One region of the Virgibacillus tibetensis genome, then DNA from elsewhere that is predicted to be linked to it. Evidence: riboswitches for the same ligand, from Rfam matches in the RefSeq annotation. Region 1 holds a riboswitch; each other region holds the start of a gene.

Region 1 (3,391 bases):
AATTGATGAACAGTCTGGTGTTTGGTTTAAAACCGTTATACGTGGCGATATTTCCCCAATCATGATTGGGAAACGTGTCAGTATTCAAGACTTGTCCATGCTTCATCAAAGCCCGAACCTTCCATTAATTATTGAAGATGATGTGACAATTGGCCACCAGGTTACACTGCATTCTTCAGTCATACGAAAGAATGCTTTAATAGGAATGGGTTCTATTATATTGGATGGCGCCGAAATTGGGGAAAGTGCATTTATAGGTGCTGGAAGCCTAGTACCACCTGGCAAAAAGATTCCACCACATACATTGGCACTTGGAAGACCAGCAAAGGTGGTTCGAAAGTTAACGGATGAGGATTACGCTGAGATGGAACGAGTTAGAACTTCCTATGTGGAAAAAGCAGCGTATTATAGAATAAACACAGAAATGTAAAGCCATGTAAACAGGCAATCCTACCATACGATAGGATTGCCTGTTTGATTATTTAGCAGTTAATGCTTTGAGTTCCTCTACCTTATCAGTTTTCTCCCAGGGGAATAAAATATCCGTTCTGCCAAAATGCCCATAAGCAGCTGTATTTTTAAAGATAGGCTTTTGTAAATCAAGCATACGAATAATTCCCGCAGGACGTAAGTCAAATATTTTTCGAACCGTATCAACTAAGATGTCTTCGCTTACGGTCCCTGTCTCAAAAGTGTTGATCGCAATGGAGACTGGTTCGGCTACCCCGATTGCATATGCCAACTGTACTTCGCAGGTTTTAGCTAGGCCTGCTGCTACGATATTCTTAGCAACGTATCGTGCTGCATAGGCTGCAGAACGGTCTACCTTTGTTGAATCTTTACCACTAAAAGCTCCTCCACCGTGACGAGCATATCCACCATAAGTGTCAACAATTATCTTACGACCTGTCAAACCTGCATCACCTTGAGGTCCACCGATAACAAATCGGCCTGTCGGATTAATAAAATACTTGGTCGACTTATCTAACAATTCCTTGGGAACTACTGGGCCGATAACATGTTCTATTATATCTTTTTCAATTTGTTCGTTCGTAACACCCTGATGGTGCTGGGTTGATATAACAATGGTATCAACTCGTACAGGTGTGTTATTTTCATCATATTCAACAGTTACTTGAGTCTTTCCGTCCGGACGTATATAATCTAGTATTTTTTCTTTACGTACATCTGCTAGGCGCTTTGCCAGTTTATGAGCCAGTGAAATAGGCAGAGGCATTAATTCTTCTGTTTCATCACAAGCGAAACCAAACATTAACCCTTGATCTCCTGCACCAATTGAAGCAATTTCCTCATCGCTTTTTTTTCCTTGACGAGTTTCTAATGCAGTATCCACACCACTTGCAATATCAACAGACTGTTCATCAATTGCTGTCAGCACTGCACAGGTTTCTGCATCAAAACCGTATTTCGCACGTGTATAACCTATTTCTTTTATTGTTTTACGGACAATTGCTGGGATATCTACATACGTATTCGTAGATATTTCCCCGGCAACTAATACTAATCCTGTGGTTACTATAGTTTCGCAGGCCACACGGGCGTATGGGTCTTCCTTTAATATTTCATCCAGGATTGCATCTGATATCTGATCAGAAATTTTATCTGGATGTCCTTCCGTTACTGATTCGGATGTAAATAAACGACGATTCGCAGCCATTTGGCTAAATCCTCCCTTTATATGGTAATACGGTACTCTATATCTTATGATTTGTATTCATTCAAAGTCATTAATCAACAAAAAAAGCCTTTCCTGCAATTGAGGAAAGGGTCTGTGGCCTTTCGCTCTTATTGTTCAAGGAAAATTCCTTGCTCCAGGTGAGCACCTTTTCACATGACGTGATGGTTGCTGGGCTTCATCGGGGCTGTCCCTCCACCAACTCTGAATAAGAGAGTATCCGTTCGAATTTAGCTTAAACGAAATAGGGCTGGTATGTCAACTATTTATAGAGGTCTAACAATAATGACACGAAATTATTTAAAATTAATACTATTATTAGTATGGACTATACTTTCAAATGTGTTATACTATTAATCAGATTTAAGAAATATACATTATTATCTAGTTGTCTCCATACAAAATCATCAAAAAGGCAGGTATCTACATGAAAACTGTTGAAAAAGTATTATTAAAGAAATTGAGTTCGCATAGGAACATACTAACTAATCTTACTGTACCACGTTTAGTAGAGAAAATATTATCCAGGAATGAAGGAATACTAACAGCTACTGGAGCTGTTCGTGCAACTACTGGAACATATACAGGGCGATCACCTAAAGACAAATTCATCGTCAAGGATGAAGTTTGTGAAGATGTTGTTAATTGGGGTTCTGTAAACCAAGCAATTGATGAAGATTCCTTTAATAAACTTTATAAAAAAGTTGTAACTTATTTAAGTGAGAAAGAAGAATTGTATCAATTTAAAGGCTTTGCGGGTGCAGATGCTAATTATCGCTTACCTATTAAGGTGATTAATGAATACGCATGGCATAATCTTTTTGCTCGTCAGTTATTTATTACCCCTGAAGAATCCGAACTAGAAACGCACGAATCCGAATTTACTGTAATATCAGCTCCAACATACAAAGCGGATCCTGCTGTAGATGGCACTAACTCTGAAACTTTTATTCTTGTGTCTTTCAAACAGCGTGTGATTTTAATTGGTGGGACAGAATATGCCGGTGAAATTAAGAAATCAATTTTCTCTGTTATGAATTATTTATTACCTCGTCAGAATATTTTATCCATGCACTGTTCAGCAAACGTTGGTCTGGAAGGAGATGTTTCATTGTTCTTTGGATTATCGGGAACTGGTAAAACAACTTTGTCTGCTGACCCATACCGACGCTTGATTGGTGATGACGAACATGGATGGGGACCTAATGGTGTTTTCAATATTGAAGGCGGCTGTTACGCTAAGTGCATCAATTTGTCAAAGGAAAAGGAGCCTCAGATCTATGATGCTATTCGCTTCGGGTCTGTCCTGGAAAATGTAATACTGGACGACGATACTCGACTTCCTAACTATGATGATACTTCTCTAACCGAGAATACTCGTGCAGCATACCCATTGGAAAATATTGATAACATTGTAACTCCGAGTGTTGCAGGACATCCGAATACAATTATTTTCCTTACTGCTGATGCATCTGGTACATTACCACCAATCAGCAAGTTAACGAAAGAGCAGGCGATGTATCACTTCTTAAGTGGATACACTAGTAAATTAGCTGGTACAGAACGCGGGGTTACAGAACCTCAGGCAACTTTTTCAGCTTGTTTTGGCTCTCCATTTTTACCATTAGCACCATCAACTTATGCCGAGATGCTTGGTGAAAAAATCGATCTCTATGATTCCAATGTGTTTTTGGT
Region 2 (3,391 bases), on a different contig from region 1:
ATATTCGGATAAATCTATTCCGGTCCAACCACCAAATAAAGCTAATGCTCCTTCATGGCTGATATGATTCTTATACTCATTATATTTCGCATGAGCTTCTTCTTCCGTTCTGCCGACGATCGGTGTAAACATCGTAAGAATTTTGACTTCTTCTTGTGATCTCCCAGTTTTCTCGATATCATCCCGCAGCCGTTTAACCGTCTCTTTAGCTACGGTTAATGTTGGTGAACCAATAAAAACACATTCTGCGTTTTCAGCTGCAAATGCACGACCTTTCGCAGATGCTCCCGCTTGATAAATGACAGGTGTCCGTTGGAGTGATGGCTCGCTTAAATGGGCGCCAGGGACTTTAAAGTATTTCCCTTCATGATGAATATCATGTACTTTGCTGGGATCAGTGAAAATACCGTTTTCTTTATCCAACTTAACTGCATCCTTTTCCCAGCTTCCTTCCCATAGTTTATAGCACACATCCAAGTATTCTGCCGCTAAATCATACCGCTCATCATGTTTCATTTGATCTTCCAAACCCATATTAACTGCTGCACTTTTCAGGTAGGAGGTGACAATGTTCCAGCCCACACGTCCCTTCGTCAAATGATCTAATGTAGTCATCCTGCGAGCAAATGGATAGGGATGCTCATGCGTAACTGAAGCTGTCACACCAAATCCGAGATGCTTTGTTACTGCAGCCATTAACGGTACAACTAATAACGGGTCATTAACTGGGGATTGTGCCCCCTGACGCACTGCTGCATCTCTTGATCCTTCATAAACATCATACGTACCCAGCACATCTGCAATGAAAACAGCATCAAATCGTCCTTTCTCCAATGTTTTAGCAAGTTCAATCCAATACTCGCTATCTTTATAACGGTGGGACTCATCTTCCGGATGGGTCCATAAGCCCGGAGACTGATGACCAGCACAGTTCATATCAAAAGCATTCAAATAAATTCTTCTTTTTGCCATATTATTTTTCCTCCTTTAGGTTATTGTTCATGTTTACAGATACTTAGTAAGTTGATGAGACTACCGGATTTTGATTGTTTACTAATTCGAGAAAGTAATAAAGCTGCTTTTTTGTACGTCCTAATAGATCCTCATCTATAATTGGATTTTTCTTATTTTTATCTATTTGACTATCAAGTAAGTAAAGTCCTTTTAAATTATGGCCTTTTAATGTTGCCAGCACTGGTTTCAATGTATACTCAAGCGCCAGGAGGTGGGACATACTTCCGCCTGTCATTAATGGTAATACTGGCGTATGTTGCAACACATCCTGTGGGAGTACATCAATTAATGCTTTGAGAACTCCAGAATAAGCGCCTTTATAAACCGGAGATCCAACAATAACTCCTCTAGCATTCTGTATTAATGTCGCAATTTCTTTGATAGCCGGACTTTCAAAATTCCCCTGAAATATGTCTTTATGTGGTGCATCTTTTACGGAAATATGACTTACCTTGAAATTTTCATCTTGAATTAAGTCTCCTAAGTATTTCAGCACTTTATCAGACCGGGAATATTCAGAGGGACTTCCTGATAAAATAACGATGTCACTCATGACGATCAACCTTTCTTTTCGCAATTTTTTATAGTCGTGTTCTAATTCGATGTGTCATTTTTTCACTGGACTTCTTGAACTAGCTATGCCTAACTGTATATTTCCACAAAATAGCCCCCTTTTCTTTAATGAGAAAAGAGGGCTGTTCCATTTTAGTTATTTCCACTCTTATCTCTCAAGAATTGCTCCCGCTGGAATTAGCACCTTTCTGACATATGTCAGAGGTTGCTGAAGCTTCATAGGGCCAGTTCCCTCAGCTTCTCTTGATAAGAATATTTAATTATTAGATATAGTGTATTCGAATTAATCCGATAAATCAAGTATGAATTTAGAATTAACTTAAAATTGCCAATAACATATTCAATATATTACAGTCCATACAACGAACAAAAGCGCTCCAACTAACTGGAGCGCCTTCCTATAATACTTATTCAACTTCGCTTAACATATTTTCTATTTCAGTCATAATCTCTCCAGCTTCTTCCCAGTTTCCTTGAGATAATGCATTCTGATAAGCATTAAACAAATCCGAGAACTCGAGTAGCGTTTCTTCTGCACCAGTAATGACCTGTACTGGATCTTCTGTTCCCTCAGCAGCTTCTTCATCCACTTCAACTTGCACTTCTGGGTCAATCAGTGCGAGCATCCGCTCAAGGGCAATGTCAAAGTTTTCTTCCATTACAATATGATCTTCATATGCAATGACAATTTGTTTAACTTCAGGTAGTGATGTTGCATTGGATGATTCAATATAAATCGGTTCTACATACATGACCGTATCCTCAATTGGAATTGCTAACAGATTTCCCCGTATAACCTCTGATCCGCCTTGTGACCATAAATTCAACTGTTGGGAGATCGTACTGTCCTGATTTATCCGGTTCTCTATTTGTTGCGGTCCATACACATTTTTTTGTTTAGGGAACTGGTAAACAAACAGTTCTCCATAATTATCTCCATCATTCCGAACACCCATCCACGCAACCATGTTTTGACGATTTCTTGGCGTATATGGCATCATAAGAATAAATTCTTCTTCATCATATTCAGGTAACTTCATGGTGATATAGTAAGGTTCAACGTCTACGTCTTTATTGAAATATTTTTCAGTGGGAAATTGCCAAAAATCTTCCCGATTATAGAATACTTCTAAATTAGACATATGATATGTTCCAAACATAGCAGCCTGGATGGAAAACAACATTTCAGGATAACGGAAATGCGCTTGCACATCTTCTGGTATCTCTTCCGTAAATAAATCAGGGAATATATTCTGATAGGTTTGCAGCAATGGCTCATCCGGATCTACAATATAAAAATCCACTTCCCCAGTATAAGCATCAATGACTACTTTTACCGAATTTCGAATATAATTTTCATTGCCTTTATGTGACTCTGCATATGGATAACGTTCGGCCGTTAAATAAGCGTCTATAATCCAAGCAAGACTGCCATCATCCCTGACAAAAATATATGGATCTTGATCATATTGGAAAAACGGTGCGATTCGCTTTACCCTCTCCATAATATTACGTGTCTCCAGCAATTGGCTTTCCTCCGTTATTTGGTCAGACACCAGCATTCTGAAAGAGCCTTCACTCAAGGAAAACAACAGCCGATTGATCCCAGCTAAAGGAATTCCTGAATCTCCTTCAAAACGGGAGGAGATGTTTTCATCACCTGACGGGTAATCAAATTCATCAACTTTTGTCCCAACAATAACATTTCCATAAGGTTCTTCGCCAAAGTAAATCTGTGGACGCGTTATATCCAGCACGCCTTTTGGCGGCAGATTGCTCAACATATATTCGGGTTGACCCTGCC
Region 3 (3,391 bases), on a different contig from region 1:
TTAACTGTTTAATTAATGATGGTGATAGTTTACGTTGAGCAATTGTATTTAAAAACTTCATCGTTGTTTCATTTTGTGGTTTTGTAAATAGATCAATTGTCGAACCTTGCTCAACAATATAACCATCTTCCATGACATAAACTTGGTCACAGACTTTTTGAATGACATGCATTTCATGAGTGATTAATAAAATCGTTATACCGAGATCTTGATTAATTTTTAAAAGTAAATCTAAAATCGAATCCGTTGTTTCCGGGTCTAACGCACTGGTTGCTTCATCACTAAGTAAAATTTCTGGCTCTTGTGCCAAGGCCCTTGCAATCGCAACACGCTGTTTTTGACCTCCAGATAATTGATTTGGATAGGATTGATGTTTATCAGCCAAACCGACAATGGTTAAATACTTTTCAACCCGAAGCGTTGTCTCAGACTTGCTGAATCCAAGTAGTTTAAGTGGGATGGCGATATTATCGTAGACCGTTGCTGTTTTTAATAGATTGAATCCCTGAAAAATCATACCAATTCTTTTTCTTGTTTCGCGTAATTGCTCGAGTGGAAGGGAGGTGGCTTCTTTATCACCAATAAATACTTTTCCAGTAGTAGGTCTCTCAAGTAAATTCACACAACGAATTAATGTACTTTTCCCAGCACCACTATAACCAATTACACCGTGAATCTCGCCTTTTTTAACGTGGAGGTTCACATCATTAACTGCATTTATAACACCTTTTTTTGATTCAAATGACTTTGAAACTTGTTCTAATCGTATCATGCTCTATTTTCCCTTCTATGAAAAATGAGTCGGTTTATTTTAAATAGAAAGAAAGTATAAGTTTTTAGAACCTATACCTTCTTTTGTCCCGATAATTTATCTTGTCGAAATGAGCTTACTCCCATGCAATAAGCACTGATCCACGAAACTCTTCTTCGATAAATTGTTTCACTTCCTCAGATTGATAAGCTTTGACTAACTTTTCTACGACAGGATCATCTTGATTTTCCTCGCGAACGACAATGTAATTTGTATAAGGTGAACTAGTAGACTCCAATAGAATCGCATCTTCGACTGGGTTTAGACCAGCAGCAATTGCAAAGCTCGTGTTAACAGATGCCGCGTCCACCTCGCCTAATTGTTTGGTAATTTGTGCGGCGTCTAGTTCGATAAATTCAAAGTTCCTTGGATTATCAACAACATCATGAATGGAAGCTAATTCCTTATTGTCATCTGCTAACGTAATATAGCCAGCTTCTTCTAAAATATAGAGGGTTCTTGAACCATTCGTTGGGTCATTTGGTAAGCCAATTCTTGCACCATCTGGTAGGTCATCCATATTCGTATATTTTTCTGAGTAAATACCCATTGGATTTAAAATTGTTTTTCCAACTGGAACTAAATTTGTTTCATGATCTTCATTAAATTGATCTAAGAATGGCTGATGTTGATAGGCGTTTGCATCCAATTGACCTTCTTCTAATGTACTGTTAGGTAGGATAAAGTCAGAGAAAACCTTCAATTCAATTTCAAGTCCATCAGCTGCTGCTACTTCGGCAACTTTCTCGACAATTTGTTCATGTGGGCCAGCAGTTACTCCGACAAGTAGTTTTTTATCATTTAATTGACCACTCGCTTCATCAGATCCGCACCCTGTAATTACTACTGCCAATAATAAAGCTAATAAAATAAAACCTATTTTCTTCATGTTCATTCCTCCAAATTTGTATGTAATAGGAATACTTTTTGATAATATAAAAAGCCTCTCTTTTAGAAAGAGAGGCTGAAATGTATAGGTATACAAATTCCTCTCTTATCTTCCAAAACAATTACGTTTTGCAGGATTTAGCACCTTTCTATGCGAACATAGATGGTTGCCGAGCTTCATCGGGCCAGTCCCTCAGCTACTCTTGATAAGAGATACGCTATTTAATTATCTTCTGTTGATTTCCTTAATTAACAACATTAATACAATAACATCCTGGTGTCAATCATTTTTTTTAATTGTTTTTCAATTAGGGTGGAAGTAAAACAAAAAGAAGGCGCGCGAATCTTAGCATTGTCATTTTCAAAAAATGACCTTTCCACATCAAGTAATGCGATTAATCTTGTTGGAGCAGGTTTATCGGGCGTTTCGGATAATGAGGGGGGCGAACCACACCATAAGTAAATGAGGTTATTATCAAAGAAATGAATGATGGAGTGATTGCCTAAGCAATGAGTTCTATTTAAGAAGGACGTTAGCGATTAGATGAGTACAATTTTGCCAGATAAAAAGTCCGATTTCCAAAGAGCATATAAAGGAAATTAGACTTTTTAAAAGTAGACTAGATTTTACTGTGATTGAGCATTTTCTTTGTTCGTTTCCCAATTATAGTTTGTTTTAATTTATTCATTTTGATTGGTTATTTGGAAAACATTTCTACTACAGTAATTGAATGATTTTTGTGACTTTAGGAGCAGTGCAATTTTTGTAGTATTTGTTACTTAATTGTTATGAATCGTACATGAAACCGTAATAGTTTTTCTGTATATTAGGAGACCTGTAGAAAAGGGAGGCGTTAAGATTGTAAAAAGAATTATTTCGAGACTAATAGACAACTAGAAGGAGAGAACAACATGACAAAACGAATTATTTCTATTTTTATGATTGCAACTATTTTCATGTCCTCGTTAGTAAATTCTGTAAGTGCGATGGGCAATGGAACAGAAGGAGATCTCCCTTGGATGAACACCGAGCTCTCTGCTGAAGAGCGCACGGAGCTGCTTCTTGATGAGATGACGATGGAACAGAAGATCCAGCAAATCGCTATTTCACGCTTCAATGAGAACGACACCGGTGAGACGGTCGTTATCGACAGGGGTGGTAGTAGCAAGTATATGAACGGCGAATTTGCTCCCCAGGGTACCCTGCCGGAGTGTGAGTGGCAGGACACCGGCCGACAAATCCGTGGGATTGAGGAACTGGGCATTCCCACAATCCGCATGACCAATGGTGGTACGGGTGTAAAGGGCGGATCGTGTGGCAATGACCCAGAGGCAACGGGACTACCGTCTACCCTGGCTATGGGCGCGACCTTCAACCACGAGTTGAATTATGAGGCCGGCCGAATCCTCGGCGAGGAGACACGGGCCTTCGCACATCACGTGATGCTCGGACCGGGCATGAACCTTGTGCGTCACCCGTACAATGGCCGGAACTATGAGTACTTCAGTGAGGACCCATACCTAACTGGTATCTTGGCGACTGAGCAGGTTAAGGGCATCCAGGGCCAAGGTGTCCAGGCACAGCTCAAGCACCTGGCAGGCAATGAGCAGGAGACTGAGCGATGGACGATGGGTGTCCAAGTTCCCTCACAGGCCATGAACGAGCTGTACATGCTGCCATTCGAGATGACC
Region 4 (3,391 bases), on a different contig from region 1:
GTGTGACGGCAAATGCAACAAACAATATCATAAAAATAAACTCAATCATCGGATTTGCTAAAATAGCCTCCGCTTTTTGCTCACTTGTGACTAATCGTAAAATTGACTCCACCATCAGGCTTCCCCCTATGTAAAGATTCCAAGTGCCATGCATTGTTGTCAGAAGCGACCACTAGTTTACAGCCCCTATCTTCATACATATTCCAAGCATGTCCAAATCATGAATAGAAAAATATACGAACAGTGCACTGTTCAAATCTGTAATTTATGTCGATAGTTTGAACAATGCAATGTATACCTGAAACGAGCAATAGATTAATGATATTATTAACAGGAAATACGAAGGAGAGGTGCTTTGATGAAAACAAATAAATCGCCCTTAAAAACAATCGTTATTATTACGCTGGCTGTTGTTGTTTTAATAGTGGCATTAGTCATGATAGTTAATAGCAATTCTGAAACTGGTGAAGGTGATTCCCTGGTTAAACAGCCGCCAACAGAAGGACAACCTACCTTAGGTGACAGTGATGCTCCTGTAACAGTTGTAGAATTTGGAGATTTTAAATGTCCATCCTGCAAATTATGGGGGGATAACTTCTTTCCGCAATTAATAGAAGACTATGTGGATACCGGGAAAGTACAATTTGCTTATATTAATGTTCTTTTTCATGGTGAAGAATCAAAATTAGGGTCATTAGCAGCTGAATCGGTGTATAAGCAAAATCCGGAGGTATACTGGGATTTCCATAAAGGCATATACGACAAGCAAGCAGGCGGCCATGATACAGAATGGCTGACAATGGAGACCATTCTTGAAGTTGCCGACGGTATATCCGGCATTGACACAGAACAATTAGAGTCCGATGTAAAAAATAACACTGAAATAGATGAAGTAAACAAAGACACTGAATTAGTAACCGAATTTAACGTAGAATTAACTCCAACCATTATGGTTAACAACATAATGATTGAGGATCCATTTGACTATGATGCCATTGCGAATGCGATAGAAAGTGAATTAGAAGGTAACTAATATGAAGAATTTGGATAGCAGACAACTTTTCTTATATGCTGCCTGGCTGGTCTCCCTCGTCGCAACATTAGGCAGCCTTTACTTTAGCGAAGTACGTGGGTTTATTCCATGTGAGCTTTGCTGGTATCAACGAATTCTTATGTACCCGCTAGCATTGCTTCTGGGAATAGGCACATTTCAGAGTGATTTTACAGTTAAGAAATATGTGCTCCCATTGGCAATCATCGGCTGGGCTGTTTCTTTATTTCATTATTTGGAGCAGAAGATACCGGGATTTGCTAAAATCAAACCATGCGCGGACGGAATACCATGCAGTGCAGAATATATTAATTGGCTTGGGTTTATCACTATCCCCTTTCTGGCATTTACCGCATTCAGCATGATTATTGTGTTGATGCTACTTATCAGAATACCAAGAGCAAAATAGCATACCATTTTATTCATTATGAGCTACCGTTCTGTTCTAAAGTATGAGCGGTAGCGTTTTTAAATGCTGAATCGTATCATCTAGGACTTACTAATCTATTTTATATAAATCATAAAAATGTATTGACTAATCTACTCTGAATCATTACAATTTATCTTAATTTAAAAAATGAATAGTTTGTTTTCTTATCGAGAGAAGCGGAGGGACTGACCCTTTGAGGCTTCAGCAACCAGTAATTGATTACATGGTGCTAATTTCAGAAGAATACCCCGGTATTCTAAAGATGAGATGAATTGGAACGTGTTGTTACTAATTTATAATCAACCTCCTCTCATCTTAATTGAGAGGAGGGTTTTTGTTTTTAAGAAGAAACCAGTAGCTGTTTACTGACATAAATACGACTATTCACATTACTTAACTTTGATTTATAAATGGGAGGCAGAATAACAATGACATCATATGGCTGGTGGTTAATTTCATTTGCTATTGTATACACATTCGGATTAATTCTTGCTGGGAATATTTCCAGAAAGAAAGCTGCAAAGGATAATGGGTATTTTGTTGGAGGGCGCGGTTTTAATAAATGGATAGTAGCGTTTTGCATTACAGGATTATTTTCAGGTTCCACGTTTATTTCTATTGTTGAACTATCTTATTTATCAGGGATATCAGCCATTTGGTATGGTGTTGCCGAAACGGTCCAAGTATTACTAATTGCCTTTATTATTATTGGACCCTTCAGAAAAAAACTTGTAGTTACAGTATCTGGGCTGATCGGGGAGCGCTATGGTAGAGCAGCACTTGGTATCGGTGGAGCGATAACAGCTTTTGCCTTTCCCATGTGGTCTGTTGCAACAGCGATTGCCTTTGCTTCGGCTGTACACGTCTTTACAGGGATTTCATTGTCACTATCCGTTGCCTTTACCGCTTTACTGCTGTACGCATACTTGAAAGCGGGTGGGATGTGGTCTATAGCCTTCACACAAACGATAAACATATTTATCTTTATTATCATGTTTGCGATAGGAATCATTGCATTTTTTATAAATCCTGGCATCGATGGTTTACGTGAATATGCAGCAGTGAATCCGAAAATGTTTGAATTAAATGGTGTTGGAACACAAATTATTGTTGCTTGGTTTGGAACATTCCTGGTAAATGTAATCCTGGCGCAAGCGGCCTTTCAAATGGCTTTGTCATGCAAAACACCTGAAGAAGGACAAAAAGGACTGAAATTAGCTGCCGTTTTTGGCATCCCGTTTATCATACTAGGTATTCTGTTTGGAATATCTGCGGCTATCGTGGCGCCTGATTCTGGACTTGGACTGGTGGCATTACCACAATACCTAATGGAGGTGCTGCCTGCACCACTTGTAGCATTATTCTTCCTTGGCATTTGGGCTTGTGCACTTGGCTGGGGAGCGCCATGCCAATTTTCTGGGGCTACAAGTCTGGGGAAAGACGTAGGGAGTGCGCTAAATCCTTCTGCTACATCGGAACAGCTTATTAATTATACGAAAAAATCATTACTTATTCTTACAGGCCTCATGATTATATTTGGATTAACGAGAACAGAGCAATCAGCATGGTGGAATATCTTAGCATGGACAATGAGGAATTCTGCAACCTTTGCTCCAGTCGTAGCAGCTTTATTCTGGAGGTTGGCGACCAAGGAAGCGGTGGTAGGTTCTATGATTGCTGGGTTTTTATCTGGAGTTACCTGGTACCATATTGGTGGCTGGCTGCCAAATGAATTTTATTTAAATATCCACCCTGTTTGGGTAGGAATGTCAGCAAACATCAGCACACTCGTCCTAATTACATTGGTGCAAAATGCATTCGTGTTGAAATTCAACTTATTCTCTTCAAGCGCAAAAAAAGGACATTATGCACTGGGGTTTGGAGCATTGATTAGTCTGTTTTTGAGTTTA

What was found. Region 1 has a riboswitch for S-adenosylmethionine ahead of metK (methionine adenosyltransferase). Riboswitches for the same ligand answer to the same signal wherever they lie in the genome.
Region 2: another riboswitch for S-adenosylmethionine. It lies ahead of ssuE (NADPH-dependent FMN reductase); the one in region 1 lies ahead of metK (methionine adenosyltransferase).
Region 3: another riboswitch for S-adenosylmethionine. It lies ahead of QGM71_RS10105 (MetQ/NlpA family ABC transporter substrate-binding protein); the one in region 1 lies ahead of metK (methionine adenosyltransferase).
Region 4: another riboswitch for S-adenosylmethionine. It lies ahead of QGM71_RS14935 (sodium:solute symporter family protein); the one in region 1 lies ahead of metK (methionine adenosyltransferase).

What each region holds. Positions count from the first base shown of each region.
Region 1 is NZ_JARZFX010000009.1:6,698-10,088, forward strand. It holds gene QGM71_RS15335 (gamma carbonic anhydrase) at 1-430, shown strand, start outside; gene metK (methionine adenosyltransferase) at 479-1,678, opposite strand; SAM riboswitch class I at 1,804-1,911, opposite strand; gene pckA (phosphoenolpyruvate carboxykinase (ATP)) at 2,124-3,391, shown strand, end outside.
Region 2 is NZ_JARZFX010000024.1:16,823-20,213, forward strand. It holds gene QGM71_RS20935 (LLM class flavin-dependent oxidoreductase) at 1-972, opposite strand, end outside; gene ssuE (NADPH-dependent FMN reductase) at 1,016-1,567, opposite strand; SAM riboswitch class I at 1,733-1,840, opposite strand; gene QGM71_RS20945 (UPF0182 family membrane protein) at 1,995-3,391, opposite strand, start outside.
Region 3 is NZ_JARZFX010000004.1:18,606-21,996, forward strand. It holds gene QGM71_RS10100 (methionine ABC transporter ATP-binding protein) at 1-772, opposite strand, end outside; gene QGM71_RS10105 (MetQ/NlpA family ABC transporter substrate-binding protein) at 888-1,700, opposite strand; SAM riboswitch class I at 1,803-1,912, opposite strand; partial or broken gene QGM71_RS10110 (23S rRNA (pseudouridine(1915)-N(3))-methyltransferase RlmH) at 2,059-2,162, shown strand; gene QGM71_RS10115 (beta-glucosidase) at 2,612-3,391, shown strand, end outside.
Region 4 is NZ_JARZFX010000008.1:78,307-81,697, reverse strand. It holds gene QGM71_RS14950 (MotA/TolQ/ExbB proton channel family protein) at 1-115, opposite strand, end outside; gene QGM71_RS14945 (DsbA family protein) at 359-1,033, shown strand; gene QGM71_RS14940 (disulfide oxidoreductase) at 1,044-1,460, shown strand; SAM riboswitch class I at 1,643-1,750, shown strand; gene QGM71_RS14935 (sodium:solute symporter family protein) at 1,910-3,391, shown strand, end outside.